One region of the Kitasatospora sp. NPDC056273 genome, then DNA from elsewhere that is predicted to be linked to it. Evidence: riboswitches for the same ligand, from Rfam matches in the RefSeq annotation. Region 1 holds a riboswitch; each other region holds the start of a gene.
The links. Region 1 has a riboswitch for cobalamin ahead of ACFCY1_RS03010 (cobalamin biosynthesis protein). Riboswitches for the same ligand answer to the same signal wherever they lie in the genome.
Positions count from the first base shown of each region.

Region 1 (7,511 bases):
CCGTCCCGGGCCTCCACCAGGCCCACCAGCAGCGCCTGCCCCCAGGCCTTGGCGGCGGCACCGACCGTCATGGCCAGGGCCCGGCCCGCCGCGCGGGCGTCGTCCGGGAGCAGCTCGCCGCGCTTGTCGACCTCGGCCAGCTCACCGGCCCAGCGGGCGACCCGGACGGCGTCCACCAGCATCCGGCGGGCCAGCGGCGCCAGCTCGGAGGGTGCCGGAAAGCCCTCCGGCACGGGAACCCTGCCCCGCCCGGGAGCCGGAGCGGGCCCTCGTCGCCGGGGTACTGCGTTACGGGGGACTCCCGCCCCGCCCGGCCTGCCACCGGCGGGCCGTTGGGCCGTTCCGGGGAGACGGGTCACCGTCGCACCGGTACCGATCGTCGGCGGGAGCGGGGCATCACGGTCGCGCGGGTTCCGAGACGTCACGTCGAGCAGTCTTCCCCTTGTACCGGCCTTCTGTCACATCCGGTTGTCCGTACGACCGGGCGACCGCCGGTGGCACCTCCGCAAGATCGGGCAACAACGGCAAACCGCCTGGCCGGAAACGTGTGACCTGCCCATGCCACAGAGGGCGGGCCGGTTGCCCGGAATGCTCGGGCGGTCACCGTGCGTACGGGTGGGGGGTAAGGGGCCGGGCCAAATATTGCTCCTGACAGCCGAGGGGCCCGTACGGGGGCGTTTCGGCCCGGCGACGCCCGGCAGGACTGTCCAGCCCGAATCCGGACGGATGGTGGGCGGCGTGATCGGGATCGAGCCGCACCGGAAGTCGGCCGGGCCGACTTTTCACGCGGGCCCGGAGGAATGGGAGGAACGTTCATTCTCGGACGGGGGGAATCGCACCGGGAAAAGCGGCGGGGACCAGCCGAAAACGCCCTCGCGCACAGGGGGGGTGGTTGAGCCCCTAGAGGAGCGGGGTGAGCCAGCGGCGGAGGAGTTCGGTGTAGCGGTCGGGGGCGGTGTTCCAGAGGGTGGCGTGGTCGGCACCGGGGAAGGGCTGGAGGCTCACCACGTCGCGGCGGGCGGCGGCCAGCTTCTCGGCGGTGCCGAAGGGCGCGATCCGGTCCTCGGGGCTGTGCAGGAGGAGGGTCGGCACCCGCAGGTCGGTGCCGTCGGCGATGCGGCCGAAGTCGGCGAGGTCGACCCCGGTGCGGCCCTCGGCGGCGAGGGCGCCGAGCTCGGCGGCGACGCCCTGGAAGCCGGCCCGGGCGGCGTCCCGGCGGGCGGAGGCGGGCAGGTCGAGCACGGGCGAGTCGAGGATCAGGCCGCGGACGGCGTGCGACCAGGCGGAGCGGGCCACGGTCTGCAGCACGATGGTCGCGCCGACGGACCAGCCGTACAGGATCACCTTGCCCGCGCCGCTGTCGAGCGCCAGCCGTACCGCCGCCTCGATGTCGCGCCACTCGGTCTCGCCGAAGTGGCTGAGCCCGTCCGGGGAGGCGGGGGCGCCCCGGTCGCCGCGGTGGGTGACGGCGAGGGCGGGCAGGCCGAGCCGGTCGAGGACGGGGAGCACCGGGAGGGTCTGCCGGCGGTCGTCGCCGGGGCCGTGCACCAGGATCACCCAGGTGCCGCGCTTGCCGTCGAGCCGCCAGGCGGGGAGGGCGCCGAGCTCGCCGTCGGCGGTGGTGTCGGCGAAGGCGAGGCCGAGCGCCTCGGTGGGGTCGCCGAGGTGGACCCGCGGGGTGAAGCGGACCTCGGTGCCGGGGACGAGGGTGCCCCGGTCGGCGCGGACCAGTCGGCGGGTGACGCCCTGTTCGTCGGCGTGCAGCACCTCCTCGACGACCGCGTGCCCGCCGTCCGCCCACTCCACCGCCCAGCGGCCGGGGCGCAGGCTCGCGGGGCCGCGGGTGAAGGTGACCCGGCCGGCGGCGAGGGCGCGGACCTGGACCGGCCCGGACTCCTGGACGGCGGTCACCGGACGGACCATCCGCTCGGAGGCCCGGCGGCCGACCACCAGCACGGCGGCCCCCACCGCGGCGGCCGCCACGACGGCGGCGGTTCCCCAACGCATCTCGCTCCCCGCTCTGTTGTTCACGGACGTTGTTCACGGACGTTCTTCACGGACCGGACGGTGTTCGAGCCCCAGTTCACCGGCGCTCCGCCCGACCGGCCACCGGGCTGGGCCGTCCGGGTCACCCGGCGGGCGCTCCCGGGGTGCTCAGGGCGGTACTCAGGGGGTGCCGGTGGCGGGGGTCGGGGCGGGGCCGCGCCGGGCGATCCGACCGGGCGTCAGCGGCGTCCCCGTGTGACCAACCCCTCCGTGACCTCGGTTGACTCCCGGTTCGGGCCCGTGATGGGATCCTGGGGCCAAACGGAGGCATGGAGAGGAAGCCGGTGGAAGTCCGGCGCGGTCCCGCCACTGTCACCGGGGAGCACGCTCGGAACATCGCCACGGCGGGCCGTCGACGGCCGCTGGAAGGCTCCGGGGGTGCGTTCGACCCGGAAGCCAGGAGACTCTCGCCGCCGTCACGTCGATCCAGGGCGCGGACCCTGAGTGAGGACACGCACGCGATGCAGGCTGCCCCGCCCGGCCGGACTCCGAGCTGCCCTCCGCCGTGCGGCCGATGACCCCGCGCGCGCCTTCCCCCGCTCCGCGCCCGCTGACCCGAGCCTCGCGCCCGCTGGCCCGCGCCGCCGTGTTCGCACTCGGCGCCGCCGCGGGCTACGCCGCCGACGCCCGCTTCGCCGACCCCCGCCGGGGCCACCCGGTGGCCTTCTTCGGCAGCGCCGCGACCCGGCTGGAGCGGCGGCTGTGGCGCGACGACCGCGCCGCCGGGGCCGGGTACACCGCGCTGTGCGTGGGCGCGGTCGCGGCGGGCGCGTTCGCCCTGGACCGTACGGTGGGCCGGCGCCCGCTGGGCCGGGCGGCGCTGGCGGCGGCCGCGACCTGGACGGTGCTCGGCGGCACCTCGCTGACCCGGGAGGCCCGCACCATCGGCCGCTCGCTGGCCGCCGGCGACCTCGCCGCCGCCCGGGAGCGGCTGCCGCACCTGTGCGGGCGGGACCCGAGCGCGCTGGACGGGCAGCAGATCGCCCGGGCGGTGGTCGAGTCGGTGGCCGAGAACACCGCCGACGCCGTGGTGAACGCGCTGACCTGGGGCGCCCTGGCCGGCACCCCCGGCCTGCTGGCCTTCCGCGCCGTGAACACCCTGGACGCCATGGTCGGCCACCGCTCGCCCCGCTACGCCCGGTTCGGCTGGGCCTCGGCCCGGCTGGACGACGTGGCGGGCTGGCCGGGCGCCCGGCTGACGGCGCTGCTGACGGTGGCCGCCGCCCCCGAGCCCCGGACCGCCTGGCGGGTCTGGCGGCGCGACGGCTCCGCGCACCCGAGCCCGAACGCGGGCCAGGCCGAATCGGCGTTCGCCGGCGCGGTGGGCGTCCGACTGGGCGGCACGCTGCGGTACGGCGAGCGGGTGGAGCACCGGCCCGTCCTGGGCGCGGAGCTGCGGCCGGTGACGGTGGACGACATCGAGCGGGCCTGCGCGCTCTCCCGGCGGGTGGGCGCACTGGCGCTGGGTACGACGGTCGCGGGGCACGTCCTGCTGCGGGCACTGCTGAAGAAGAGGGGACGGGCATGAGCAACGCACTGCTGGTCGCGGGGACGACCTCGGACGCGGGCAAGAGCGTGGTGACGGCCGGGATCTGCCGGTGGCTCGCCCGCCAGGGCGTACGGGTCGCGCCGTTCAAGGCGCAGAACATGTCGCTCAACTCCTTCGTCACCGCCGACGGCGCCGAGATCGGCCGCGCCCAGGCGATGCAGGCGCAGGCCGCCCGGGTGGAGCCGGAGGCGGCGATGAACCCGGTGCTGCTCAAGCCGGGCGCGGACGGCCGCAGCCAGGTGGTGCTGCTCGGCCGGCCGGTGGCCGAGGTCGGCGCGCTGGACTACCGCGAGCGCAAGCCCGTCCTGCTGGAGCGCGCCCTGGAGTGCCTGGCCGACCTGCGCGGCCGCTACGACGTGGTGGTCTGCGAGGGCGCGGGATCGCCCGCCGAGATCAACCTGCGCGACCGCGACATCGCCAACATGGGCCTGGCCACGGCCGCCGCCCTGCCGGTGGTGGTGGTCGGGGACATCGACCGCGGCGGGGTCTTCGCGGCGATGTACGGGACGCTGGCGCTGCTGTCGGCGGAGGACCAGCGGCACGTGGCGGGCTGGTTCGTCAACAAGTTCCGCGGCGACGCGCGGCTGCTGGCGCCCGGGCTGGAGATGCTGCACGAGCTGACCGGCCGTCCGGTGCTGGGCACGCTGCCGATGCTGCCCGGGCTCTGGCTGGACGCCGAGGACTCGCTGGACCTGTCCACCGTGGCGGACCGGGCGGACGGGCCCGGGCCGCTCGGCGCGGACGTGCTGCGGGTGGCCGTGGTGCGCTTCCCCCGGCTGTCCAACTTCACCGACATGGACGCGCTCGCGCAGGAGCCGGGCGTGCTGGTCCGCTGGGCGACCAGGCCGGAGGAGCTGGCCGACGCCGACCTGGTGGTGCTGCCCGGTACCCGGGCCACCGTCGCGGACCTCGCCTGGCTGCGCGAGCGCGGCCTGGAGCCGGCCCTGAAAGCGCGGGTGGCGGCCGGACTGCCGGTCCTCGGGGTCTGCGGCGGCTACCAGATGCTGGCGCACTCGATCGTGGACGAGGTCGAGTCGAAGGCGGGCGCCGTCGACGGCCTCGGCCTGCTGCCGACGCGGGTGCGGTTCGGCGTCGAGAAGGTGCTGGCGCGGCCGGTCGGCGAGGCGTTCGGGCAGCGGGTCGAGGGCTACGAGATCCACCACGGGGTGGTGACCGTGGAGGGGGGCAGTCCCTTCCTGGACGGCTGCCGGGTCGGCCCGGTCTGGGGCACGACCTGGCACGGCGCGCTGGAGAACGACGGGTTCCGCCGCGAACTCCTGCGCGAGGTCGCCGAGTTGTCCGGCCGGGCGTTCGTCCCGGCGCCGGACACCTCCTTCGCCGCGGCGCGCGAGGCCCGGCTGGACCGGCTGGGCGACCTGATCGAGGAGCACGCGGACACCGACGCGCTGTGGAAGCTGATCGAGGGCGGGGTGCCGGCGGCCGGATCGCTGCCGTTCCTCCCGCCCGGGGCCCCTGGGAGTGACGCATGAGCCGGACACGGACGCAGGGCTGGGCAGGACCGCCGAACCGGGCGGGGCAGCAGGGCCGGGCACGATCACAGAGTCAGGCACGACAGGACTGGGGTACGGCATGAGTGACGTCCGCTATCCGTTCACCGCGATCGTCGGCATGGCCGACCTGCGGCTCGGACTGCTGCTGAACGCGGTCTCCCCGGCCGTGGGCGGCGTGCTGGTGCGCGGCGAGAAGGGCACCGCGAAGTCGACCATGGTGCGCGCGCTGGCCGGCCTGCTGCCGTCCATCGCCACCGTGGACGACTGCCGCTTCGCCTGCGACCCGGCCGCGCCCGACCCGCAGTGCCCGGACGGGCCGCACGACTCCCCGTCCTCCTCCGAACGGCCCTCCCAGCTGGTGGAGTTGCCGGTCGGCGTGGCCGAGGACCGGATCGTCGGCTCGCTCGACCTGGAGCGGGCGCTGGCCGAGGGCGTCAAGGCCTACGAGCCCGGACTGCTCGCCCGGGCGCACCGCGGCGTGCTCTACATCGACGAGGTGAACCTGCTCCAGGACCACGTGGTGGACCTGCTGCTGGACGCCGCCGCGATGGGCCGCTCGTACGTCGAGCGCGAGGGCGTGTCGGTGCGGCACGCGGCCCGGTTCCTGCTGGTCGGCACCATGAACCCGGAGGAGGGCGAGCTGCGGCCGCAGCTGCTCGACCGGTTCGGGCTGACCGTCGAGATCGCCGCCACCCGGGACCCGGCCGAGCGCGCCGAGGTGGTCCGCCGCCGGCTCGGGTACGACGCGGACCCGACCGGATTCGCCGCGCGGTTCGCCGAGGAGGAGCGGGCGCTCGCCGAACGCATCACCGCCGCACGGGAGTTGCTGCCCAAGGTCGAGCTGACCGATGTGGCGCTGCGTCAGATCACCGCCGTGTGCGCCGCGTTCGAGGTGGACGGGCTGCGCGCGGACATCGTGATGGCCCGCACCGCCGTCGCGCTGGCCGCCTGGGACGGGCGCACCGAGGTGCTGGAGGAGGACGTCCGCAAGGCCGCCCAGCTGGCACTGCCGCACCGCCGTCGCCGCAACCCCTTCGACGCGCCCGGGCTGGACGAGGAGCAGCTGGACCGGACGCTGGAGGAGCACGCCCAGCAGGAGGAGCCGGAGCCCGAGGACGACGGGCCCGGCCCGGACGGCGACGGTGGCGGCAGCGACGACGGCGACGGGCCGGAGGGCGGCCCGGACGGGGGCGGCCCCGACGGCGGCGGCGCGCCCGAGCCGTCCGACGGCGGCCCCGAGGCGCCCGAGGCGCCCTCCCCCGAGGACCCCGCCTCCGATGGCCCCGAGGCACCCGCGCAGCCGCCCGTACCGGCCCAACACCCGGCCCCTACACGGGAGTCGGCGCCGGTCGCAGCCGGCGACCCGTACCGGACGCGGCTGTTCACCGTGAAGGGCACCGGGCACGGCGCCCAGGGCCGCCGCTCCCCCGCCGAGACCACCGGCGGGCACACCATCCGCGCCCGCCGCCCGCAGGGCGCGCTCGCCCGACTGCACCTGACCGCGACCCTCCAGGCCGCCGCGCCGCACCAGGCCGCGCGCGGGCGCAGCGGGCGGGCGCTGGTGGTGCACAAGGACGACTTCCGCGAACAGGTGCGCCAGGGACGGGAGTCCAACCTGGTGCTGTTCGTGGTGGACGCCTCCGGCTCGATGGCCGCCCGGCAGCGGATGACCGCCGTCAAGGGCGCGGTGCTGTCGCTGCTGATGGACGCCTACCAGCGCCGCGACAAGATCGGCATGATCACCTTCCGGGGCTCGGGCGCCGAGCTGGCACTGCCGCCCACCTCCTCGGTGGAGGTCGGCGCGGCCCGGCTGGAGTCGCTGCCCACCGGCGGGCGGACCCCGCTCGCCGCCGGCCTGCTGCGCGCCCACGAGGTGCTGCGGGTGGAGCGGCTGCGCGACCCGAGCCGGCGCCCGCTGCTGGTCGTGGTGACCGACGGCCGGGCCACCGGCGGGCGGGACGCGCTCGCCCAGTCGCGCCGCGCGGCCGCGCTGTTCGCGGCGCAGGGCACGGCCAGCGTGGTGCTGGACTGCGAGTCCGGCCCGGTCCGCCTGGGCCTGGCCCGCACCCTGGCCGGGCTGCTCGGCGGCACCGCCGTCAGCCTGGACGAGCTGCGCGCCGAGGGCGTGGCCTCGCTCGTCCGCGAGAACCGCGCCGCGGACCGCTCCGCGAACCGTTCGACCACTTCGATGCGAAAGGCGGCCTGAGCCGACATGCCCAAGGGAGTCCCCGAGAGCGTCCCCGACGACGGCCTGACGACCCGTCAGCGCCGCACGCTGCCGATCACCGCCGTGCACACCGGCCCCGGCAAGGGCAAGTCCACGGCCGCGTTCGGCATGGCGCTGCGGGCCTGGAACCAGGGCTGGCCGGTCGGGGTGTTCCAGTTCGTGAAGTCCGCCAAGTGGA
Region 1 is NZ_JBHJSJ010000002.1:317,089-324,599, reverse strand. It holds gene ACFCY1_RS03020 (hypothetical protein) at 1-233, opposite strand, end outside; gene ACFCY1_RS03015 (alpha/beta hydrolase) at 901-2,007, opposite strand; cobalamin riboswitch at 2,320-2,453, shown strand; gene ACFCY1_RS03010 (cobalamin biosynthesis protein) at 2,561-3,574, shown strand; gene ACFCY1_RS03005 (cobyric acid synthase) at 3,571-5,085, shown strand; gene ACFCY1_RS03000 (putative cobaltochelatase) at 5,186-7,312, shown strand; gene cobO (cob(I)yrinic acid a,c-diamide adenosyltransferase) at 7,319-7,511, shown strand, end outside.

Region 2 (7,511 bases), on a different contig from region 1:
GGTCGCCGCCGAGGTGGCCGGCCGGGGCTGGAAGGTGGTCTCCGTCCAGCGCGAGTCCGAGGGCCAGCTGATCGAGGCGGTGCAGGACGCCTGGGACGGCTCCGTCGGGGCGATCGTCAACCCGGGCGCGCTGATGATCGCCGGCTGGGGCCTGCGCGACGCGCTCGCCGCCTACCCGCGGCCGTTCGTCGAGGTGCACCTGTCCAACGTCTGGGCGCGCGAGTCCTTCCGGCACGAGTCGGTACTGGCGCCGATCGCCTCGGGCGTGATCGTCGGGCTCGGCGCGCTCGGCTACCGGCTCGCCGCGCAGGCGCTGCTGGCGAAGGTCCCGGCGTCCTGATGGGCTTCGCGACGGGCGCCCCGGCAGGGGGCACCACGACGACGACGCGGGCCGCGGCGGCGCCGGGTCCCGCGGTTCAGGCTCCGACGGCTCAGGGCCCCGCGGCTCAGGGCCCAACGCCGCAGGCCCCGACGGCTCAGGCCCCGACGGCCGCCCGGGGCGTGCTCGGCATCGACATCGGCGGCACCAAGGTGGCGCTGCGCGCCGAGGACGGCCCGCCCGGCGGGCCGGTCCGCACCGAGGAGGCCGTGCTGCGCTGGCCCGGTGCCCGGGTGGCCGGCGCCTACGCCGACTGGACGGCGCTGGCCGGCACGGTCGCCGACCTGCGCGAGCGCTGGGAGGGCGACTTCGCGGCGGTCGGGGTGGCCGTGCCCGCGACCCTCGGCCCGGACGGCCGGGTGCTCGCCTGGCCCGGCCGCCCCGACTGGCGCGGCTTCGACCTCGTCCCGGCGCTGCGGCGGCTCTTCCCCGCCGCCGCCCTGGCCTGGGCGGACGACGGTGACCTCGCCGCGCTCGCCGAGGCGGTGCACGCCGGGTCCGGGCACGTGGTCTACCTGGGTGTCGGGACGGGCGTCGGCGGCGGTGTCGTGCACGGGGGCGCGCCGCTGCCGGGCCAGGGGCGCGGCTCCTGCGAGGCGGGCCACCTGATCGTCGACCGCCGGGGCCCGGTCTGCGACTGCGGGCGGCGCGGCTGCCTGCAGGCCACCGCCTCCGGTCCCGCGACCCTGCGGCGCGCGGAACTGCTGCGCGGCGCGCCGGTCGAGTACCCGGAGCTGCGGTCCGGGCTGGCCGAGGGCGCGCCGTGGGCGGTGGAGGCCGTCGAGGAGACCTGCGCCGCGCTGGCGGCCGCGGCCGTGTCGCTCGGCGAGCTGTTCCACCCCGAACTGACCGTGCTGGGCGGCGGGTTCGCCGACGGGCTGCCCGGCTTCACGGCGCGGGTGGAGGCGCACGCCGCCGCGCTGGCCCGCCCCGGCGGCCCGGCCCCCGCGATCCGGACGGCCGTGCTCGGCGGGCTGTCCTCGCTGCACGGCGCCCTCGCGCTGGCGCGGCTGCAGCCCGCTGCCTGAAGCGCACCCGGCCACACCCCCATCGAGCGACACCGCACCGCACACCATCTCACCGACCAGCCCTGGGAGCCGAGTTGACCACGACAGAAACCCTCGTCCGCACGGACGGCGGGCTGCGGCGCATCGACGTGGAGCTGGGTGAGCGCGGCTACCCGGTGCTGATCGGCCCCGGCGCCCGCCACCGGCTGGCCGGGGTGCTCGCGGGGATCGGCGCCCGCCGGGTCGCGGTGGTCAGCGCCCGGCCCGCCGAGTGGCTGCCCGACACCGGCCTCGACACCCTGGTGGTGGAGGCGAAGGACGGCGAGGAGGGCAAGTCCCTCGCCTGGGTGGCCGAACTGTGCAGCCGCTTCACCGCGTTCGGCCTGGGCCGGGCGGACGCCGTGGTCTCCTGCGGCGGCGGCACCACCACCGACGCGGTCGGGCTCGCCGCCGCGCTGTACCACCGGGGCGTGCCCGTGGTGCACCTGCCCACCTCGCTGCTGGCCCAGGTCGACGCGAGCGTCGGCGGCAAGACGGCGGTGAACCTCCCGGAGGGCAAGAACCTGGTGGGCGCGTACTGGCAGCCGTCCGCCGTGCTCTGCGACACCGACTACCTCGACACCCTCCCGCCGCGCGAACGCGTCAACGGCTACGGGGAGATCGCCCGCTGCCACTTCATCGGCGCCGGGGACCTCCGCCACCTGCCCCTGCCCGAGCAGATCGCCGCGAGCGTCGCCCGCAAGGCCGCCGTGGTGGCCGCCGACGAGCGCGACACCGGGCTGCGGCACATCCTCAACTACGGCCACACCCTGGGCCACGCGCTGGAACGCGCCACCGACTTCCGGCTGCGCCACGGCGAGGCGGTCGGCGTCGGCACGGTCTTCGCCGGCTGGCTGGCGGGGGCGCTCGGCCGGATCGGCCCCGAGCGGGTCGCCGAGCACCACGAGGTGGTCGCCCACTACGGGCTGCCGACCGCACTGCCGCCGGAGGTCGGCACCGGGGCGCTGATCGCCCTCATGCGGCTGGACAAGAAGGCCGTCGACGGGCTCTCCTTCGTCCTGGACGGCCCGCGCGGCGCCGAACTCGTCAGCGACGTCCCCGAGCCGCTGGTCGCCCGCACGCTGGACGCCATGCCGCGCGCCGCCGCAGGGGAGGCCTGAGATGTCCCTTCACCCCGACCTGCCGACCCCCGACCTGCCGACCCCCGACGCGCCGACACCCGACGCGCCGGCCGCCCGCCCGCCGATCTCCGGCCGCACCCGGCTGTTCGCGGTGCTCGGCGACCCGGTCGCACAGGCCAAGGCGCCCGCCCTGCTCAACCCGCTGTTCGCGGCGAGCGGCGTGGACGCCGTGCTCGTCCCCGTGCACGCCCCGGCGGACCGGCTGGACGAGGTCGTCCGCGGGCTGAAGGCCGTCGCCAACCTGGACGGGCTGCTGGTCACCGTCCCGCACAAGCTGGCGATGTGCGGGCACGCCGACGAACTCAGCGACGCCGCCGCCCTGTTGGGCAGCACCAACGCGCTGCGCCGCGAGCCGGACGGCCGCTGGTACGGCGACAACTTCGACGGCGCCGGGTTCGTCCGGGGCCTGGCCGCCGCCGGGCACCACCCGGCCGGGCTGCGGGTGGCACTGGCCGGCGCCGGAGGCGCGGGGCTCGCCATCGCCGCCGCCCTGCTCGCCGAAGGGGCCGCCGCACTCACCGTCACCGATCCCGACGGGGGCCGGGTGGACGCCCTGCTGGAGCGGCTCGGCACCCGCTGGCCCGGCCGCGTGGCCGCCGCCCCGCGCCCGCCCGCCGGCGTCGACCTCGCGGTCAACGCCACCCCGCTGGGCCTGGACCCGGCCGACCCGCTCCCCTTCGACCCGGCCCCACTGGCGCCCGGCGCGCTGGTCGCCGACATCATCATGACGCCCGCCGAGACCCCGCTGCTGCGCACCGCCGCCGCCCTCGGCCTCGCCACCCACCCCGGCATCCACATGCTCGCCGAGCAACTGCCGCTCTACCGCTCCTTCTTTCGCCTTCCGGGGTGATCCCCCGTGCCTCCGGAGCCGGCCGACCCCGTGGCCGCTCCCTCCCCCCATCCCCGCAAAGGATCCAAACGATCATCCCACCGGCCGGTCGCCACCGACCTGACCACGCCTGATACCGTGCCATCGCCGTGGTGTTCGGGAAACCGGTCTGAGTCCGGTGCGGCCCTCGCCACTGTTGCCGCGGAGTTCCGCGGCCCTCGCTGACCGGCTTTCGCCAGCGGTCAGGGCCACTGGGCGGGCTGGGAGAGCCGCTCGGGAAGGTCGGTCGCGGCGTGTTGATGCGGAAGCCAGGAGACCGGCCACGGCGCGACATGTTCCACGAGGGTTTTGGAGAACACGTGCCCAGCGGTCAGCCGTACCCGCATCCGGTCCGATCCATACGTTCCATGCGCTCCGCGCGCTCCATACGTCCCGTACGTCCCACAGGTCCGACACGCGTCGGCCGGGCCGTCACGGCCCTGCTGTTCGTCGGTGTGGTCGGAGGCTGCGCGGGCGCCCCCGCGCCCGTCGCGTCCGGCGGGGCGACCGGAAGCGCCGCGCCGGTCAGCGTGGACAACTGCGGGACCACCGTGACGGTCGGCGCGCCGCCCGAGCGGCTGGTGACGCTCAACCAGGGTGCCACCGAGGTGGCCCTGGCCCTCGGGCTGGAGTCCCGCATGGCCGGTACCGCCTACCTCGACGACTCCGTCCCGGAGAAGTGGAAGGCCGCCTACGACTCCGTCCCGGTGCTCTCCAAGAAGTACCCGACGAAGGAGAACCTCCTCGCGGCCCGTCCCGACTTCCTGTACGCCTCCTACTCCAGCGCGTTCACCGACAAGGTCGCGGGCACCCGGGAGGAGCTGCGCGGCCAGGGCGTCCCGTCGTACCTGTCCCCGTTCGGCTGCTCGGACAAGAACCAGGTGCCGCCGACGACCTGGCAGGCGGCGTGGGGCGAGCTGAACGACGTCGCCAAGGTCTTCGGCGTCCCGGAGCGGGCCGCCGCGATCCAGCGGCAGCAGGAGCAGCAGCTGGCGCAGTTCACGGCGACGGCCGCGGGCAAGGGCCTGAAGGTCCTGTGGTTCGACTCGGACACCAAGACGCCGTACGTCGGCACCGGCCAGGGCGGCCCCCAACTCGTGCTCGACGCCGTGGGCGCCCGCAACGTCTTCGGGGACCTGCCCGGCAGCTGGCAGAACGTGAGCTGGGAGAAGGTCGTCGCGGCGGACCCGGACGCCATCGTGGTCGCGGACGCCGACTGGGACACCGCCCAGTCCAAGATCGACTACCTGGAGAACGACCCGGTCCTGAGCAAGCTCACCGCCGTGCAGCGCAAGGCCTTCGTGACGGTGCCGTTCTCCGAGTCGACCCCCGGCGTGCTGCTCGCCGACGGTGCCGCCCGGGTGTCCGACGGGCTGGGCCGACTGCACCCGGCTTCATGACCACCGCGCCCCACCCCGTCGTGCGGCCCGCTGGTCCGGGCCGCGCGACGGCGGCCCTGGCCGTCGCCGCGGCCCTGCTCCTGAGCACCCTGCTCCTCGGCCTGGCCGTGGGCTCGCAGCACGAGTCGGTCGGAACGGTGATCGAGGTCGTGGCGCGCCGTCTCGGGCTGGGCGACCCGCCTGTGACGCTGCTGGACGACCAGATCGTCTGGCAGCTGCGGCTGCCCCGGGTGCTGGGAGCGGCCGCCACCGGCGCCGGCCTCGCGGTCTGCGGCGCGGTGCTGCAGACGCTGACCGGGAACGACCTGGCCGATCCCTTCCTGCTCGGGATCTCGGACGGAGCCGCCGCCGGCGCGGTCACCGTGATCGTCCTCGGCGTCGGCGTGACCGGCGCCGTGGGCACCGGCGCGGTGGCGACGGCGGCCTTCGCCGGCGCCCTGCTCGCCGCCGCCGTCGTCCTGGCCCTGGCCGGCGCCCGAACCCGGTCGCTGCCCACCGCCCGGACCGTGCTCGCCGGCATCGCGGTCGGCCAGATGTGCGGGGCCTACACCTCGTTCGTGGTGATGGTCCTCGGGGACCGCGACGCGGCGCGCGGTGTCATGGAGTGGACGCTGGGCTCGGTCGCCGGCGTGCGGTGGCCCACCGCCGTCTTCCTGCTGGCGGTCGCGCTGGTGGGTGTCACGGTCCTGGCCTCCTCGGCCCGCGACCTGGACGCCTTCGCCTTCGGCGAGACCGCCGCCCGCTCCCTCGGCGTCCACGTCGAGCGCACCCGCTGGGTCCTCGTCGCCACCGCCGCGCTGGTGACCGCGTGCCTGGTCGCCAACACCGGCGTCATCGGGTTCCTCGGCCTGGTCGTCCCGCACGTGGTCCGCCTCGTCTGCGGCCCGCGCCACGCCCTCCTGCTGCCCGTGTCGGCGCTGGTCGGCGCGTCCCTCCTGGTGGGCAGCGACGTCGTGGCGCGCTCGGTCCTCCCCGACCGGGAGATCCCCGTCGGCGTCGTCACGGCCGGGCTCGGAGCGCCGTTCTTCGCCTGGCTGCTGTGGCGCCAGGGGCGGGCCGACGGGAGGGCGCAGTGACGACGACGCCTGTCGGGCTGCGCGCGGAGGGACTCGGTGTCCGCGTCGGCGGAGCCACCCTGCTGGACGCGGTCTCGATCGCCTTCCGCCCCGGCCGGATCACGGGCCTGCTCGGGCCCAACGGCGCCGGGAAGACCACCCTGCTGCGCGCGGTCGCCGGACTGACCCGGCCGAGCGCGGGCCGGGTCCTGCTGGACGGCGAGGACCTCCACGCGCTCACGGCCCGCCGGCGGGCACGACGGGTGGCCTTCATGGAGCAGCAGGCGGACACCCGGCTGTCGCTGCCGGTCCGTCAGGTCATCGAGCTCGGACGCACGCCGCACCGCGGCCGCTGGCCCGTGCCGACGGACACCGCCGCCGACGCCCACGAGCGGTCCGTGGTCGCCGACGCCGTCGCCGCGGCCGACGTCGGCCACCTGCTCGACCGGTCCTGGCCGACGCTGTCGGGCGGCGAGCGGCAGCGGGTCCAGCTCGCGCGGGCGCTGGCGCAGGAGCCGGACGTGCTGCTGCTCGACGAGCCCACCAACCACCTCGACCTGCGCCACCAACTCGGCTTCCTCGAAACCGTCCGCGGGCTGGGCATCACCACCGTCGCCGCGCTGCACGACCTCGAACTCGCCGCCGCCTACTGCGACGAGGTCGCCGTCCTGCTCGACGGCCGGCTGGTCGCCCACGGGCCCGGCTCCGAGGTGCTCACCCCGCGCACGATCGCGGAGGTCTACGGCGTCGACGTCACCGTGGAACGGCACCCCCGGCACGACAGACCGCACATCCGGTGGAACGGACTGCTCCACGAAAGGACGACGCCATGACCTCCCCCGCCCCGGATGCCCCCGCCCGCCGCAGTGCCGTGGTCCTGGTCGGCATGTCGGCCGGGGAGGCCGTCCGTCGTGACGAACTCCTCAGGGCGGCGGCCTCGCACCGGGCCTCGATCGCGTTCCTGCAGCTGGCGGACCCGTCCCTGTCGGCCGAGCTGACCAGGCTGGCCGACGCGGGCACCGAGACCGTGGTCCTGGTCGGCGTCCGCCTCACGGCTTCCGGCCCGGGCCAGTCCTGGCTCCGGCGGATCGCCGCGTACTGGTGGCGCGAGCGCGCGGGCCACCGTCCCGAACTCCTCGTCGCCACCCGCCTCGCCGACTCGCCGGCCGCGGTCCCCACGGTGGCCGCGGCGACGAAGGCCGTCACCGGCACAGAGCCCGGCCTCACCTCCGCGGCCTGGGAGGACGTGCCCGGCCACCGGCACCAGGTCATGGTGTGCCGCGGCCCGCGCTGCGCGGCCAAGGGCGTGGAGGAGGGGCTGCGCGCCCTGGTCCAGGGACTGACCGAGCAGGGCCTCGGCGACGACGACGTGCTCGTCACCCAGACGGGCTGCCAGTTCCCCTGCAACCAGGCCCCCGTCGTCAGCGTGCAGCCGGACGACGTCTGGTACGGCAACGTCGACCCGGCCGCCGCCGCCCTCATCGTCACCGAGCACCTCGCCGGCGGACGACCGCTCGAGTCCCACCGCCTCCCCCGCCACCGGAAGCAGCAGCCGGACCACCACGACGACTGACCGCGGCCACCGGCCCGGGACCTCCGTTCCCGGCCCACGGCGACGTGC
Region 2 is NZ_JBHJSJ010000017.1:165,371-172,881, forward strand. It holds gene ACFCY1_RS18065 (type II 3-dehydroquinate dehydratase) at 1-340, shown strand, start outside; gene ACFCY1_RS18070 (ROK family protein) at 502-1,407, shown strand; gene ACFCY1_RS18075 (3-dehydroquinate synthase family protein) at 1,482-2,546, shown strand; gene ACFCY1_RS18080 (shikimate dehydrogenase family protein) at 2,548-3,417, shown strand; cobalamin riboswitch at 3,530-3,736, shown strand; gene ACFCY1_RS18085 (ABC transporter substrate-binding protein) at 3,966-4,835, shown strand; gene ACFCY1_RS18090 (iron ABC transporter permease) at 4,832-5,911, shown strand; gene ACFCY1_RS18095 (ABC transporter ATP-binding protein) at 5,908-6,723, shown strand; gene ACFCY1_RS18100 (ferredoxin) at 6,720-7,463, shown strand.
Region 2: it holds a riboswitch for cobalamin, as region 1 does, so the genes downstream of both, ACFCY1_RS18085 (ABC transporter substrate-binding protein) here and ACFCY1_RS03010 (cobalamin biosynthesis protein) in region 1, are expected to answer to the same signal.

Region 3 (7,511 bases), on a different contig from region 1:
TCGCCAGCGGGGAGGTGACCCTGACGGTGGTGTGCGCCGGCCTGACCGGCAGCATCCTGTGGAACCTGGCCACCTGGTTCCTCGGGATCCCCTCCAGCTCCTCGCACGCGCTGATCGGCGGGGTGGTCGGGGCGACGGTGGCGGCGGCCGGGGTCGGGGCCGTCAAGTGGCAGGGGCTGGTCTCCAAGGTGATCGTGCCCGCGGCGCTGTCGCCGTTCATCGCCGGCGGGGTGGCGGTGGTCGGCACCCTCCTGGTCTACCGCCTCACCCGGGACGTGCCCGAGGGCCCGCGCGGGCGCGGGTTCCGGCTCGGCCAGATCGGCTCGGCCTCCATGGTGTCGCTCGCCCACGGCACCAACGACGCGCAGAAGACCATGGGCGCCATCACCCTGGCCCTGATCGCCAACGGCACCCTTCAGGCCGGGGCGAAGGCGCCCGACTGGGTGATCGTCTCCTGCGCGCTGGCGATCGCCCTGGGCACCTACATCGGCGGCTGGCGGGTGATCCGCGCGCTGGGCAAGGGGCTGGTGGAGATCGAGCCGCCGCAGGGGATGGCCGCCGAGTCGGCCTCGGCCGCGGTGATCCTCTGCTCCACCGACTTCGGCTACTCGCTCTCCACCACCCACGTGGCCACCGGGTCGATCCTGGGCTCGGGGATCGGGCGGAGCGGTGCCGTGGTGCGCTGGCAGCTCGCCCGCCGGATGGTGGCGGCCTGGCTGCTCACCCTGCCGGCCGCGGCGGGGGTCGGCGCGGTGGCCTACTGGACCGCGAACGGGATCGGCGGGACGACCGGGGTGGCGGTGATCTTCACCGTGCTGGTGCTGGCGTCGGTCGCCTTCTTCGCCGCCTCCCGCTACCCGGCCGTGACGCCGGAGAACGTCAACGCCGCCTGGACCGGTTCGGTGGCCCCCGAGCCCGTCAAGGACGAGGTGAGGTCGTGAACTCCTGGATCAACCTGGACGCGGTGTGGAAGATCGTCGTGGTGGGCCTGGTCACCGGTGCCGGCCTGCCCGCGCTGTTCGCCCTCGGCCTGCGCCTGCTCAACCCGTCCGGTCCGTCCGGTCCGTCCAGTCCATCGGACCCGTCCGGCCCGGCCGACGAGGCGGCGGCCGTCCGGCCCACCGCCGGCCCGGTCGGCTCCACCCTGGCCGGACTCATTTTCGCGCTGGTGCTCGCGGCGATCGGCTGGGGCATCTACGTCATCGTCAACCACCGCTGACCGTCCGCCGCCCCGGCCCGGCCCGGGCGGGCCCCGCCGAATTCCGCTCCGGCAACCGGGTGAAATGGTACGGAGTCGCCTGGCGCGAATGGAAGCCGGGCCCGACGCTGCCAGAATGCAATTTCTCCGAGGGCCACCTGAACGGACGGGGCCACTGGACGGCAGGAGCGGAACATGCGACTCGTTCGACCACGCAATAGTTCGGAAAGCGCGCCCGACCTGGATGCGGCGCGTCTCCCGTGGACGTTGATGTACCACTCGGTGACGTCGGCGACCGAGGATCCCTATCTGATCACCGTCGACCCCGCGCGATTCCGCCGCCAGCTGCGCTGGCTGTCCGCGCGCGGACTGCGCGGGGTGTCGGTGGGCGAGCTGATGCGTTCCCACCGGAACGGAACCGCCGCGGGAAAGGTGGGGCTCAGCTTCGACGACGGATACCGCGACTTCGTGGAGGAGGCCCTGCCCGCACTGGCGGAGTACGACTTCACGGCGACGGTCTACGTGGTGGCCGGCCGGCTCGGCGGGTACAACGACTGGGACGAGCAGGGCCCGCGCAAGCCGCTGATGACGGCGGCCCAGGTCCGCGAGGCCGCCGCCGAGGGGGTGGAGATCGGCTCGCACGGGCTGACGCACCGGCGGCTGGCGGGCCTGGGGGCGCAGGAATTGGCGGCCCAGGTCGCCGACAGCCGCCACGTGCTGGAGGACCTCACGGGCCGGTCGGTCGAGGGGTTCTGCTACCCGTACGGTTCGCTCGACGACGCCGCCGTGGAGGCGGTGGCGCACACCGGGTACGGGTACGGGTGCGCGGTCAGCCCCGGTGTCCACGGCGGGGAGTTCGCGCTTCCCCGATGTTACGTCGGCGATCGGGACGGGCCGCTGCACCTGACCGCGAAGCTGGTGCGCGACCGCTGGCTGCGCTGACGGTCGCTCAGGGGGCGGTGGCGGCCGGCTCCAGGTGCAGCCAGGACTCGTGCCAGAGCAGGGCGCACCGCCGGTCGCAGCCGGTGGCGAGCGGCTCGCCACCGCAGCGCAGGCCGTCGAGGATGAACCAGCGTCCCCCGGTGGGGTGTTGCCACCAGGCGAGGGACCGGTGGCGCAGTTCGAGGGCGCTGTGACGGGTGCCGGTGTGGTGCTCCATCCCCGGCTGGAAGGGGACGCCGTGCAGGCGCCCGTCGGGGTCGAGGGTCGCGCGGATCTCCGCGAGGCCGCGCACGGTCGCCCACAGGGCGACGGGACGGGGGGCGGGGACCGGCGCGGGCGCGGGCTCCAGCCATTCGTCGCGGAACAGCAGGGCGCAGTCCAGCCCGCAGCCCTGGGCGCCGTCGGCGCCGTGGCAGGTGGCGCCGGCCAGGGCGACGGTGCCCGACAGGCGACGCACCCGGTAGTGGTCGTCGATCATGCGGCGCACGATGCGCTCGACCTGGTAGACGCCGCCGCAGAACGACCACTGGCTGCCGGTGAACCACAGGCCGCGGTGGCGGTCCTTGTCGTCGAGGGTGGCGCGCACCGCGGCCTCGTCCTTCACCCGGACCCAGTCCCCCTCGGCGAACCGGGAGGGCCGGCCGGGCGCCGGAACGTCGGCGCGGCGCTCGCGCAGGCCCTCGCGGGCGATCCTGGCGCGGCGCACGACGCCGAGTGGGGGAAGGTCGCGCAGGGGCAGGTTCTTGTACTGGCACCGGTTCGCGGCGGTTCCGCAGAGCGGCTCCGCGGTATGGGTGAACCGTGATTCCTCAACGGCCATCAGTGAAATCCCATCGGGTCGGAGATATCGGCACAGGCTAGCGCACCCGGTCTTTTACGCGCTGGCTCGTCGGACCCTACCGGCGCCATGTCGAAAGAAATAACACTAGACGCACTAAGAGTCCCATGGGGTGAAACATCGCCGTTCCCGGGGAATTCTGGTCAGGGTCCGTGTTCATGTGCGTGTAATGTTTCCATCGTTGTCGGGGTGGAGTGGCCGAGTGGCTAGGCGGCGGCTTGCAGGGCCGTTCAGATGGGTTCGATTCCTATCTCCACCTTTTACTTCCGAGTTCTTTCGAGACATTTCGATCCGTCTCGAAAGGCGCGCCCGGAACAGGACGAGCGGTGCGGTCACCTGGGGCTCCGGGGCACATCACCCGGCGAAGGGATCGCTCATGACCACCTCCCCCAGCGGCTCGGCCGCCGCGCTGCGCGCCGTCCAGGTCGCGGGGCCGGGTGCGGCCCCCGAGCTGGTCGAGGTCCCCTCGCGGGAACCCGGTCCGGGAGCCGTGCGGATCACCGTGGAGGCGTGCGGGGTCTGCCACTCCGACCTGCTCATCGCCGGCGGCCTGCTGCCCGGCAGCACCTTCCCGATCACCCCGGGGCACGAGATCGCCGGCCGCGTCGACGCCCTCGGCGAGGGTGTGGAGGGCTGGCGGGTCGGCGACCGGGTCGCGGTCGGCTGGTACGGCGGCAGCTGCGGGCACTGCGACGCGTGCCGGGCGGGCGACGGCCTGCACTGCGCGCGGGTCGAGATCCCCGGCGTCGCCTATCCGGGCGGGTTCGCCGACTCCGTCGTCGTCCCGGCCGTGGCCCTGGCGGCGGTCCCGGACGAGCTCACCGCGGTCGAGGCGGCGCCGCTGGCCTGCGCGGGGGTGACGGTCTTCAACGCCCTGCGCCGCTCCGCCGCACGGCCCGGGGACACCGTCGCCATCCTGGGGATCGGCGGACTCGGCCACCTGGGCGTCCAGTTCGCCGAGAAGATGGGCTTCCGCACCGTCGCCATCGCCCGCGGCCAGGAGAAGGGGCCGCTCGCGCTTCGGCTCGGCGCCGCCCACTACATCGACAGCACCGCGGGCGATGTCGCCGAGGCCCTGCGGCAGTTGGGGGGCGCGAAGGTGGTCCTGTCCACCGTCACCAACGCGCCCGCCGTGGTGGCGACGATCGACGGGATCACCCGTCGGGGCGAGCTCGTCATGGTCGGACTCCCGGCGGAGCCGCTGGAGCTGAGCGCCCTGCAGCTGATCCAGGGCGACCGGAAGGTCTACGCGCACTCCTCGGGCATCGCGGTCGACACCCAGGACACGCTGCGCTTCGCGGCGCAGACGGGGGTGCGGGCCTGGGTCGAGGAGGTGCCGCTGGAGCGGACCGCGGCGGCGGTGGAGAAGATGGCGGCCAACCGGGCCCGCTTCCGGATGGTCGTCACCACCGGCCGCTGAGCGGCGGTCATCGGAGTCGGCCCTCGGAGTCGGCCCTCGGAGCCGGTCCCTCGGGGTCGGCTCCCGGCGTGTCCGGGCAGGTGGACGGGGGTGAGCGGCCCTCCGGCGGCGCGGCGCGGGCGCGTACCCCTGGACTTACTAGGACGTCCAACTATATGGTCGACGGCAGGTCCGCGGTGTCAGGGAAGCCGGTGTGAGTCCGGCACGGTCCCGCCACTGTGACCGGGGAGTCCGTCCTCGCAGATGACGGCCACTGGCAGCCAGCCGGGAAGGCCTGAGGGCGTGCGGTGATCCGGGAGTCAGGATACCGGCCGCGGGTGGTTCGTGTTTTCCACGAGGATGGAGACGACACACATGGCTCCGGGCTGCTTCCGTTCCACCGCGCCTGGCTGTCCCGTGCCGACGACCGCCGGGGCGCCCGCGTCCTGACGTACCGTCACACCGCCGTACGCCCGTGCCGAGGGGCGCACCACCGTGCGCCCGCCGACCGGCGGCGGCCTCCATTCCTCCTCTCCCCACCCCTGTCGAGAGTAGGAACCGATGGTCCGAGAACTGACCCACTTCATCGCCGGCAAGCCCACCGCCGGCACCTCCGGCCGCTTCGGCGACGTGTACGACCCCAACACCGGCCGGGTGCAGGCCCGGGTGCCCCTGGCGAGCCGCGCCGAGGTCGAGGCGGTGATCGCCGACGCCGAGCAGGCCCAGCCCGCGTGGGCCGCCTGGAACCCGCAGCGGCGGGCCCGCGTCCTGCTGCGCTTCCTCCAGCTCGTCGAGCAGGAGAAGGACGAGCTGGCCCGGCTGCTCTCCGCCGAGCACGGCAAGACCGTGGCCGACGCCCACGGCGACATCCAACGCGGCCTGGAGGTCGTGGAGTTCGCCGCCGGAATCCCGCACCTGCTGAAGGGCGAGTTCAGCGACAACGCCGGGACGGGCATTGACGTGTACTCGATGCGCCAGCCGCTCGGCGTGGTCGCGGGCATCACGCCGTTCAACTTCCCGGCGATGATCCCGCTCTGGAAGGCCGCGCCCGCGCTGGCCTGCGGGAACGCCTTCGTGCTCAAGCCCTCGGAGCGCGACCCCTCGGTGCCGCTGCGGCTGGCCGAGCTGTTCCTGGAGGCCGGGCTGCCGCCGGGCGTGCTCAACGTCGTCAACGGCGACAAGGAGGCCGTGGACACCTTGCTGGAGGACCCGCGCGTCCAGGCGCTCGGCTTCGTCGGCTCCACGCCGGTCGCCCAGTACGTGTACGCCACCGCCGCCGCGCACGGGAAGCGGGCGCAGTGCTTCGGCGGTGCCAAGAACCACCTGATCGTGATGCCGGACGCCGACCTCGACCAGGCGGCGGACGCGCTGATCGGTGCCGGGTACGGCTCGGCCGGGGAGCGCTGCATGGCCATCTCGGTGGCCGTCCCGGTGGGGGAGGCGACGGCGGACGCCCTGGTGGCGAAGCTGGTCGAGCGGATCGGCGCGCTCAAGGTCGGGCGCTCGGACGACCCGGCGGCGGACTTCGGCCCGCTGGTCGGCGCCGACGCGCTGGCGCGGGTGTGCGGCTACCTGGACCTCGGGATCGAGGAGGGCGCCGAACTCGTCGTCGACGGACGGGACTTCCGGCTGGCGGGGCACGAGGACGGCTACTTCCTCGGCGCCTCGCTGTTCGACCGGGTCACGCCCGGCATGCGGATCTACCGGGAGGAGATCTTCGGGCCGGTGCTCACCGTGGTGCGTGCCGCCGACTACGAGGAGGCGCTGCGGCTGCCCAGCGAGCACGAGTTCGGCAACGGGGTGGCCATCTACACCCGGGACGGCGACACCGCCCGGGACTTCGCCCGGCGGGTGAACACCGGCATGGTCGGGGTCAACGTGCCGATCCCGGTGCCGATCGCCTACCACACCTTCGGCGGCTGGAAGCGCTCCGCGTTCGGCGACCTCAACCAGCACGGGCCGGACTCGATCCGCTTCTACACCCGCACCCGCACCGTCACCTCGCGCTGGCCCTCCGGGGCCAAGGAGGGCGCGAGCTTCACCATCCCGACGATGGGCTGAGGCGCGCCGTGCACACCCATCTGACCGACGACCAGCTCGCCATCGTCGCGACCACCCGGGACTTCGCCCGCGAGCACCTCGCCCCGCACGCCGTCGCGTGGGACCAGGCCAAGCACTTCCCGGTCGACGTCCTGCGCAAGGCCGCCGACCTGGGCCTCGGCGGCGTCTACGTGCGGGAGGAGTCGGGCGGCTCGGAACTCGGCCGCCAGGACGGCGTGCTCGTCTTCGAGGCGCTGGCGACCGGCTGCCCGTCCATCGCCGGCTACCTGTCGATCCACAACATGGTCGCCTGGATGATCGACCGCTACGGCAGCCCCGCCCAGCGCGCCCGGCTGCTGCCCGGGCTCTGCTCGACGGAGCTGCTCGGCAGCTACTGCCTCACCGAGCCGGGCGCGGGCTCGGACGCCGCCGCGCTGGCCACCCGGGCCCGCCGGCACGGGGACCACTGGGTCCTGGACGGTGTCAAGCAGTTCGTCTCGGGCGCCGGGACCTCGCAGGTGTACGTGGTGATGGCCCGCACCGGCGGACCGGGGGCCCGGGGCGTCTCCGCGTTCCTGGTGGAGCGGGACGACCCGGGCGTCTCCTTCGGACCGAACGAGAAGAAGATGGGCTGGAACGCCCAGCCGACCCGGCAGGTGCTGCTGGACGGCGTCCGGCTCCCCGCCGACCGCCTGCTCGGCGGGGAGGGCGAGGGCTTCCGGATCGCCATGAACGGGCTGAACGGCGGCCGGCTCGGCATCGCCGCCTGCTCCGTCGGCGGCGCGCAGGACGCCCTGGAGCGGGCCACCCGGCACCTGGCCGACCGGGAGGCGTTCGGGGCCGCGCTGCTGCACGCCCAGGCGCTGCGGTTCCGGCTCGCCGACATGGCCACGGAGCTGGAGGCGGCCCGCTCGCTGCTCTGGCGGGCTGCCGCCGCCCTGGACCGGGGCGACCCCCGGGCGCCGGAGCTGTGCGCGATGGCCAAGCGCCACGCCACCGACACCGGCTTCGAGGTGGCCAACCAGGCGCTCCAACTCCACGGCGGCTACGGCTACCTGGCCGAGTACGGCATCGAGAAGATCGTCCGCGACCTG
Region 3 is NZ_JBHJSJ010000078.1:23,939-31,449, forward strand. It holds gene ACFCY1_RS38230 (inorganic phosphate transporter) at 1-941, shown strand, start outside; gene ACFCY1_RS38235 (hypothetical protein) at 938-1,219, shown strand; gene ACFCY1_RS38240 (polysaccharide deacetylase family protein) at 1,481-2,140, shown strand; gene ACFCY1_RS38245 (hypothetical protein) at 2,148-2,960, opposite strand; tRNA gene ACFCY1_RS38250 (tRNA-Cys) at 3,167-3,237, shown strand; gene ACFCY1_RS38255 (alcohol dehydrogenase catalytic domain-containing protein) at 3,355-4,398, shown strand; cobalamin riboswitch at 4,538-4,729, shown strand; gene ACFCY1_RS38260 (CoA-acylating methylmalonate-semialdehyde dehydrogenase) at 4,939-6,438, shown strand; gene ACFCY1_RS38265 (acyl-CoA dehydrogenase family protein) at 6,447-7,511, shown strand, end outside.
Region 3: it holds a riboswitch for cobalamin, as region 1 does, so the genes downstream of both, ACFCY1_RS38260 (CoA-acylating methylmalonate-semialdehyde dehydrogenase) here and ACFCY1_RS03010 (cobalamin biosynthesis protein) in region 1, are expected to answer to the same signal.

Region 4 (7,511 bases), on a different contig from region 1:
TGTACGGCACCCGCGACAAGCTCGGCTGGTTCAAGAAGGCCGGCAACCTCCAGTTCGGCTTCCGCAACTCCGACAGCGACTACATCCTCATCCTGGACGCCGACTTCGCGCCCCGGCCGGACCTGCTGAACGAGATGCTCCCCTACATGGAGGCCGACCCCCGCCTCGGCATCGTCCAGTCCCCGCAGTTCTTCCGCATCCTGGACTCGCAGAACTGGATCGAGCGCGGCGCCGGCGCCGTCCAGGAGCTGTTCTACCGGACCGTCCAGGTCTCCCGGCAGCGCAGCGACGGCGCCATCTGCGTGGGCAGTTGCGCGGTGTACCGGCGCGCGGCGCTGGAGGAGAACGGCGGCACCACGCTGATCGGCCACTCCGAGGACGTGCACACCGGGTTCGACCTGCGCCGCCTCGGCTGGGACCTCCAGTACATACCCGTCGCGCTGGCCACCGGCGTCTGCCCGGACAACGTCGGCGGCTTCTTCAACCAGCAGTACCGCTGGTGCACCGGCTCGATGAGCCTGCTCGGCAGCAAGAAGTTCTGGCAGACCAAGCTGCGGCCGATCACCCGGGCCTGCTACCTGTCCGGCTTCTTCTACTACATCCACACGGCGCTGTTCACCGTCGTCTCACCGCTCATCCCGATCGTCCTGCTGCTCGCCCGCCCCGACCTGATCCGCTGGGAGAACACCGCGCTGGTGCTGCCCGGCCTGCTCTACGCGACGGTCATCTTCCCGCTCTGGCACCGCAACCCCTACCGGCTGGAGGCCTGGGCCGCCCGCATGATGTACGGCTGGGCGCACGTCTTCGCCATCTGGGACATCGTGCGCCGCAACCGGATGGCCTGGCAGCCGACCGGCTCCAGCGGCGCCAAGCGGAACAGGACCCGGCGGTTCTGGATCGGCGTCATCGCCTGGGGCGGCGGAACCGCCCTGCTCTGGGTGCTGCTGAGCATCTGGCGGATGCTCACCATGGGCCCGCTGAACTTCGCCCTCGTCCTCGCCTCCGGCCTCTTCTACGCCACCATCGTGGGCCGGGTCCTCGTCCAGCCCCGCCCGACGGAAGCAGTGTGATCGCCATGACCGCCCACCCGAGACGGGCCGGCCGGCTCCGTCACCGGCTGGCGCTCCCGCTGCTGGCCGCCGCCGGCCTGCTGCTCACCACCGCGTGCGGCCCCGAGGACCCCGGCTTCGCGATGCAGAAGGACCTCGCCCAGGCCGCCCCGGCCGCCACCCCGGCCCCCGGCGCCCCCGGGACTCCCGGCGCTCCGGGCGCGGCCCCCGCCGCGGGGGGCACCGCACCGGCCGCGCCCGCCACGCCCAAGGCCCTGCCGGCCGGCGTCCCGTACGACGTCACGCCGCTGCTCAGGCCGAGCCACAAGTACCTCGGCGCCGCCCTGCCCGACGTCCCCGCCACGATGGACGCGCTGCCCGGCTACCGCGACGCGATCGGCAAACAGCCCAACGTCCTGGAGTTCTACGCCCACTGGAAGGGCGGCTTCGACACCGCGGGCGCCCGCCGGATCCACGACGCCGGGGCGCTGCCCTTCATGGCCTGGGAGCCGCACGACCGCTCGCTCGCCTCGATCGCGGCCGGCGACACCGACGACTACGTGCGCGGCGTCGCCAAGGCCGTGGCCAGGTTCAACCTGCCGATCGCCGTCAGCATCGCCCACGAGATGAACGGCGACTGGTACCCGTGGGGCCGTCAGGCCGCCACCCCCGAGGACTTCGTGGCCGCCTGGCGCCACGTCCACGACCTCTTCGACCAGGCCGGCGCCACCAACGTGATCTGGGTCTGGAGCCCCAACATCACCGACCCCGCGCCCAACACCCGCCTGGAGCCGTACTACCCCGGCGACACCTACGTCGACTGGGCCGGCATGACCGGCTACTTCACCAAGACCGGGCCCAAGACCTTCGACGCGCTCTACGGCCCGACCATGGCCGAGATCCGCGGCTTCTCCCAGAAGCCCTTCTTCATCAGCGAGACCGCCTCCGAGCAGGGCAAGCGCCAGCACGCGGACATCGACCAGCTGTTCTCCGGGCTGGAGGCGCACGACGACATCGTCGGCTTCGTCTGGTTCAACATCGTCAAGCGGGCGGACTGGCGGGTCGAGGCCGTGCCGGACACCCTCGCCGCGTTCAAGCAGCGCGTGTCCGACCCCCGTTACGGCTTCGACATCCGGAACCCCTGATGAGCACTGAGTCCGAGTTCTCCCCCGTCCCGCACGGCCGCTCCGCCCACGACCCGGCCGCCGAGCCGGACCCGGACGGGCCCGGCGCCGTGGCGGTGGACAGCCCCGACGGGCCCCGCCCTGTCGTATCGGTCGACAACCCCGACGGCGTCGAGCTGGCCCCCTACACCATCCCGCGGGTCCCCGCGATCGGCTGGGACCCGGGCACCAGCCCCCGGCGCCGGTGGATCGCCCGCGGCCTGCTGGGCGCCGTCCTCACCGTCCAGGCCGCCCTCTCGCTGCGCCTGCTGGCCGCCGCGCACCCCGACGAGGCCGCCGCCATGGTCGCCGGCCGCCAGCAGCTGGCCCACCTGCTGCACGGCAACCCCGTCACCACCGACCTGGTCGACCGGGTGCACGGCTCGCCCTGGCTCTACCCGCCGCTGGCCGGCGCCGCCGCCGACGCCAACGGCATCTGGGGCACCCGGCTGCTCAGCCTCGGCTTCGCGCTGCTCACCACGGTCCTGCTGTACTCGCTGACCCGGCGGCTGTTCAACGAGCGGGTCGCCATCTGCGCCATCGCCGGGTACGCCGTCCTCCAGTCCACCGTGGTGGTCGGCTTCTACGCCGCGCCCGAGTCCCTCGCCGTCCTGCTGGTCGCCCTCGCGGCCTGGACCACGGTGTTCACCGCCGGCCGCCATCCGGCCCTGGCCCTGCTCGCCGCCCCGCCCACGGCGCTGGCCTGCGCCACGGCCTACTCCGCGGCCTTCGCCGTCCCCGCCCTGGTGGCCCTCGCCTTCGCCTGCGCCCGGCCGTACCACCGGGTGGGCCCGGCCGCCCTGCGCTCACTGCTGACGGCCCTCGGCACCCTCGTCCTGCTGCTCCCGTACGGCACCCTCGGCAAGGTCGCCGGGTGGTCGCCCTCGCGCGGCAACGCCCCCGGCTCGGCCGGCTCGGTCCTGCTCGGCACGCTCCAGTGGGCCGGCCTGTTCACCGTCCTCGCGGTGGCCGGCACCATCGCCTACGCGCGCCGCGAACAGATGCCCGAGCACGACGCGCCGGAGAAGGAGCCCCTCCCCACCACCCGGGGCCGGCGCGCCCTGCTCGGGGCCGTCCTGACCGCCACCGCCCTGCTGGTCCCCGCCGCCCACCTGTGGACCGGCACCTCCGGCGCGCTGTTCCGCCACCTCGGCTACGGCATGCTGCTGGCCGCCCCGCTCGCCGGGGTCGGCCTGACCCGGCTGGTCGGCGCCCACTTCCGCCACCCCCAGCTCGGCATCCTGGTCTGGGTCGCCCTGCTCGCCCTCGGCCTGGAACAGTCCGCGCTGCGCTACCAGAACGGGCCCGACTCCGGCCGCCTGCTGGCCGTCCTGCGGGTCCACACGGAGCCCCAGGGCCGCTACCTCACCGAGGTCGACGGACTCGCCGAGTACTACCTCGGCGGCGTCTCCAAGCCCGAGCAGTGGGTCTCCGCGCGCGCCGGCACCGACTACCGCGACGGGGCCGGCGTCGAGCACCACGGCGACGACGGCAGCGTCGCCGCGATCCGGGACGGCTGGTTCACCATGGTCGTCCTCGACAGCACCGCGCCGAGGGCCACCGACCGGGCCCTGGGCGAGGCCCTGGGCGCCGCCGGACACTACCGGCTGGTCGCCCAATTCACCTCGCCGACCGGCGATTCGAGCACGTACAAGGTCTATCTGAAGCACTGACCGGCCGCCCGGCCCACGCACATCCGCGACACGACAGGCACAACATATGGTGCCGCCGCAGTCCGGCGGCACAACATGTATGCTCGCTTCTGCTGTCGATGCAGGGGAACCCGGTGCGAATCCGGGACTGCCCCGCAGCGGTGAGCGGGCGGCTCCAGCAGCCGCACCCCGCGAGTCCGAGTACCTGCCGACGGCGTGCGCCACGGCCCTCCCGCAGAGGCCGCGCCGGCACCAGCAGTACCCCTCCGGGCCTCGCGGGCGGGCCGGGGAGTCACCTCGCGCGACGCTTTTTTGCGTTCGCGCCGTGCTCCCCTGCCCAGATCGGCCCGGTGGCCCCCCGAGCACCGCCGCCGATCGCCGCCAGGAGAGAGCGCCTTGACCACCGCTGCCTCAGCCACCCTGCCCGCCCAGGGCTCCGGTACCGCCTTCACCGACCCGACGGTCTCCGACCCCGGGGGCGCGCTGCTGCGGCTGCTCACCGACCGCAGCACCGACCTCACCGAGGTCGACCCCGGCCATGTCGCCGCCGCCGCGCTGCGCGGCCGCCACGCCGGCTCGGACTTCGCCGAGCTGCGCGGGCTGGCCGTGGACGCCGCCGCGTCGATGATCGCCGAGGACCCCCAGTACTCGAAGCTGGCCGCCCGCCTGCTCGCGCTGGAGATCGTCGACGAGGCGAACAGCCAGGGCTCGGTGTCCTTCTCCGCCTCGATCGCCGTCGGCCACACCGAGGGCCTGATCGGCGACACCACCGCGGACTTCGTCGCCAAGCACGCCGCCGCCCTGGACGCGCTGATCGACACCGCCGGCGACGACCGCTTCGAGTACTTCGGCCTGCGCACCGTGCAGTCCCGCTACCTGCTGCGCCACCCGATCACCCGCAAGGTGATCGAGACCCCGCAGCACTTCCTGCTCCGCGTCGCCTGCGGCCTGGCGGTCGGCGACTCCGAGCAGTCGGTGCGCGAGGTGGCCGAGCTGTACGGCCTGATGAGCCGCCTGGAGTACCTGACCTCCTCGCCGACGCTGTTCAACTCCGGCACCCGGCACCCGCAGATGTCGAGCTGCTACCTGCTCGACTCGCCGCTGGACAACCTGGACTCGATCTACAACCGCTACGCGCAGATCGCCCGCCTGTCCAAGCACGCCGGCGGCATCGGCCTGTCCTACTCGCGCATCCGCTCGCGCGGCAGCCTGATCCGCGGCACCAACGGCAAGTCCAACGGCATCGTGCCGTTCCTGCGCACCCTCGACTCCTCGGTCGCCGCCGTCAACCAGGGCGGCCGCCGCAAGGGCGCGGCCTGCGTCTACCTGGAGACCTGGCACGCCGACATCGAGGAGTTCCTGGAGCTCCGCGACAACACCGGCGAAGAGGCCCGCCGCACCCACAACCTCAACCTGGCGCACTGGATCCCGGACGAGTTCATGCGCCGGGTCAACGCCAACCAGGACTGGTCGCTGTTCTCCCCGGCCGACGTGCCGGAGCTGGTCGACCTGTGGGGCGCCGACTTCGACGAGGCCTACCGCAAGGCCGAGCTGGCCGGCAAGGCCGTCCGCACCATCCCGGCGCAGACCCTGTACGCCCGCATGATGCGCACCCTGGCGCAGACCGGCAACGGCTGGATGACCTTCAAGGACGCCTCCAACCGCGCCGCCAACCAGACCGCCCTGCCGGGCCGCACCGTGCACTCCTCCAACCTGTGCACGGAGATCCTGGAGGTCACGGACGACTCCGAGACCGCCGTCTGCAACCTCGGCTCGGTCAACCTCGGCGCCCACGTGGCCCCCGGTGCCACCGTCGACGACCTGCTCGGCGCCATGGACTGGGAGCGCCTCGACGCCACCGTCCGCACGGCCGTGACGTTCCTCGACCGCGTGGTGGACATCAACTTCTACCCGACCACCGAGGCCGGCACCTCCAACTCCCGCTGGCGGCCGGTCGGCCTCGGCGTGATGGGCCTCCAGGACGTCTTCTTCAAGCTGCGGATCGACTTCGACTCCGCCGAGGCCGCCCGCCTGTCCACGCTGATCGCCGAGCGCATCATGCTCACCGCGTACGAGCGCTCCGCCGACCTGGCCGAGCAGCTCGGCCGCCACGAGGCGTACGGCGAGACCCGCGCCGCCCGCGGCGAGCTGCACATCGACCACTTCCCGACGGCCGCCCCGCAGTGGGCCGACCGCTGGACGGCGCTGCGCGCCCGGATCGCCGAGACCGGCCTGCGCAACTCGCTGCTGCTGGCCATCGCGCCGACCGCGACCATCGCGTCCATCGCCGGCGTGTACGAGTGCATCGAGCCGCAGGTGTCCAACCTGTTCAAGCGCGAGACGCTGTCCGGCGAGTTCCTCCAGGTCAACCCGTACCTGGTGCGCGAGCTCAAGGAGCTCGGCGTCTGGGACCAGCAGACCCGCGACGCCCTGCGCGACGCCAACGGCTCCGTCCAGGACCTGAACTGGCTGCCCGCCGGGGTCCGTTCGCTGTACCGGACGGCCTGGGAGCTGCCGCAGCGCGCGCTGATCGACCTGGCCGCGGCCCGCATGCCGTACCTGGACCAGAGCCAGTCCCTGAACCTGTTCATGGCGGCGCCGACCATCGGCAAGCTCAGCTCGATGTACGCCTACGCGTGGAAGGTCGGTCTGAAGACCACCTACTACCTGCGTTCGCGCCCGGCCACCCGCATCGCCCAGGCCGCGTCCGGCACCGCCCGTGCCGCCGCGCCGGCACCGGTGCCCGTGAACACCCCCTCCCTCACCCCGGAGCAGGAAGCCGCCATCGCCTGCTCCCTGGAGAACCCCGAGTCCTGCGAGGCCTGCCAGTGACCACCCCCGAAGACCGCAAGATGCTGCTCGACCCCGGCTTCGAGCTGACCCTGCGCCCGATGCGCTACCCGTCGTTCTACGACCGGTACCGGGACGCGATCAAGAACACCTGGACCGTCGAGGAGGTGGACCTGCACTCCGACGTCGCCGACCTGGCGAAGCTCAGCGAGGGCGAGCGCCACCTCATCGGCCGGCTGGTCGCGTTCTTCGCGACGGGCGACTCGATCGTCTCCAACAACGTGGTGCTGAGCCTCTACAAGCACATCAACTCGCCCGAGGCGCGCCTGTACCTCTCGCGGCAGCTGTTCGAAGAGGCCGTGCACGTCCAGTTCTACCTGACGCTGCTGGACACCTACCTGCCCGACCCGGAGGACCGCAACGCGGCCTTCGCCGCGGTGGAGAACATCCCCTCCATCCGCCAGAAGGCGCAGTTCTGCTTCAAGTACATGAACGCGGTCGACCACATCGACTCGCTGCAGACCAAGGAGGACCGCCGCGCGTTCCTCCTGAACCTGATCTGCTTCGCGGCTTGTGTGGAGGGCCTGTTCTTCTACGGCGCCTTCGCCTACGTGTACTGGTTCCGTTCGCGCGGCCTGCTGCACGGCCTGGCCACGGGCACCAACTGGGTGTTCCGCGACGAGTCCATGCACATGGACTTCGCGATGTCGGTGGTCGACACCGTCCGCGAGGAGGAGCCCGACCTCTTCGACGACGAGATGGCCAAGCAGGTCACGGAGATGCTGGAGGAGGCCGTCGAGGCCGAGCTCCAGTTCGCCCAGGACCTGTGCGGTGACGGCCTGCCCGGCATGAACACC
Region 4 is NZ_JBHJSJ010000057.1:5,619-13,129, reverse strand. It holds gene ACFCY1_RS34135 (glycosyltransferase family 2 protein) at 1-1,070, shown strand, start outside; gene ACFCY1_RS34130 (glycoside hydrolase family 26 protein) at 1,076-2,194, shown strand; gene ACFCY1_RS34125 (glycosyltransferase family 39 protein) at 2,194-3,885, shown strand; cobalamin riboswitch at 3,958-4,092, shown strand; gene ACFCY1_RS34120 (ribonucleoside-diphosphate reductase subunit alpha) at 4,285-6,696, shown strand; gene ACFCY1_RS34115 (ribonucleotide-diphosphate reductase subunit beta) at 6,717-7,511, shown strand, end outside.
Region 4: it holds a riboswitch for cobalamin, as region 1 does, so the genes downstream of both, ACFCY1_RS34120 (ribonucleoside-diphosphate reductase subunit alpha) here and ACFCY1_RS03010 (cobalamin biosynthesis protein) in region 1, are expected to answer to the same signal.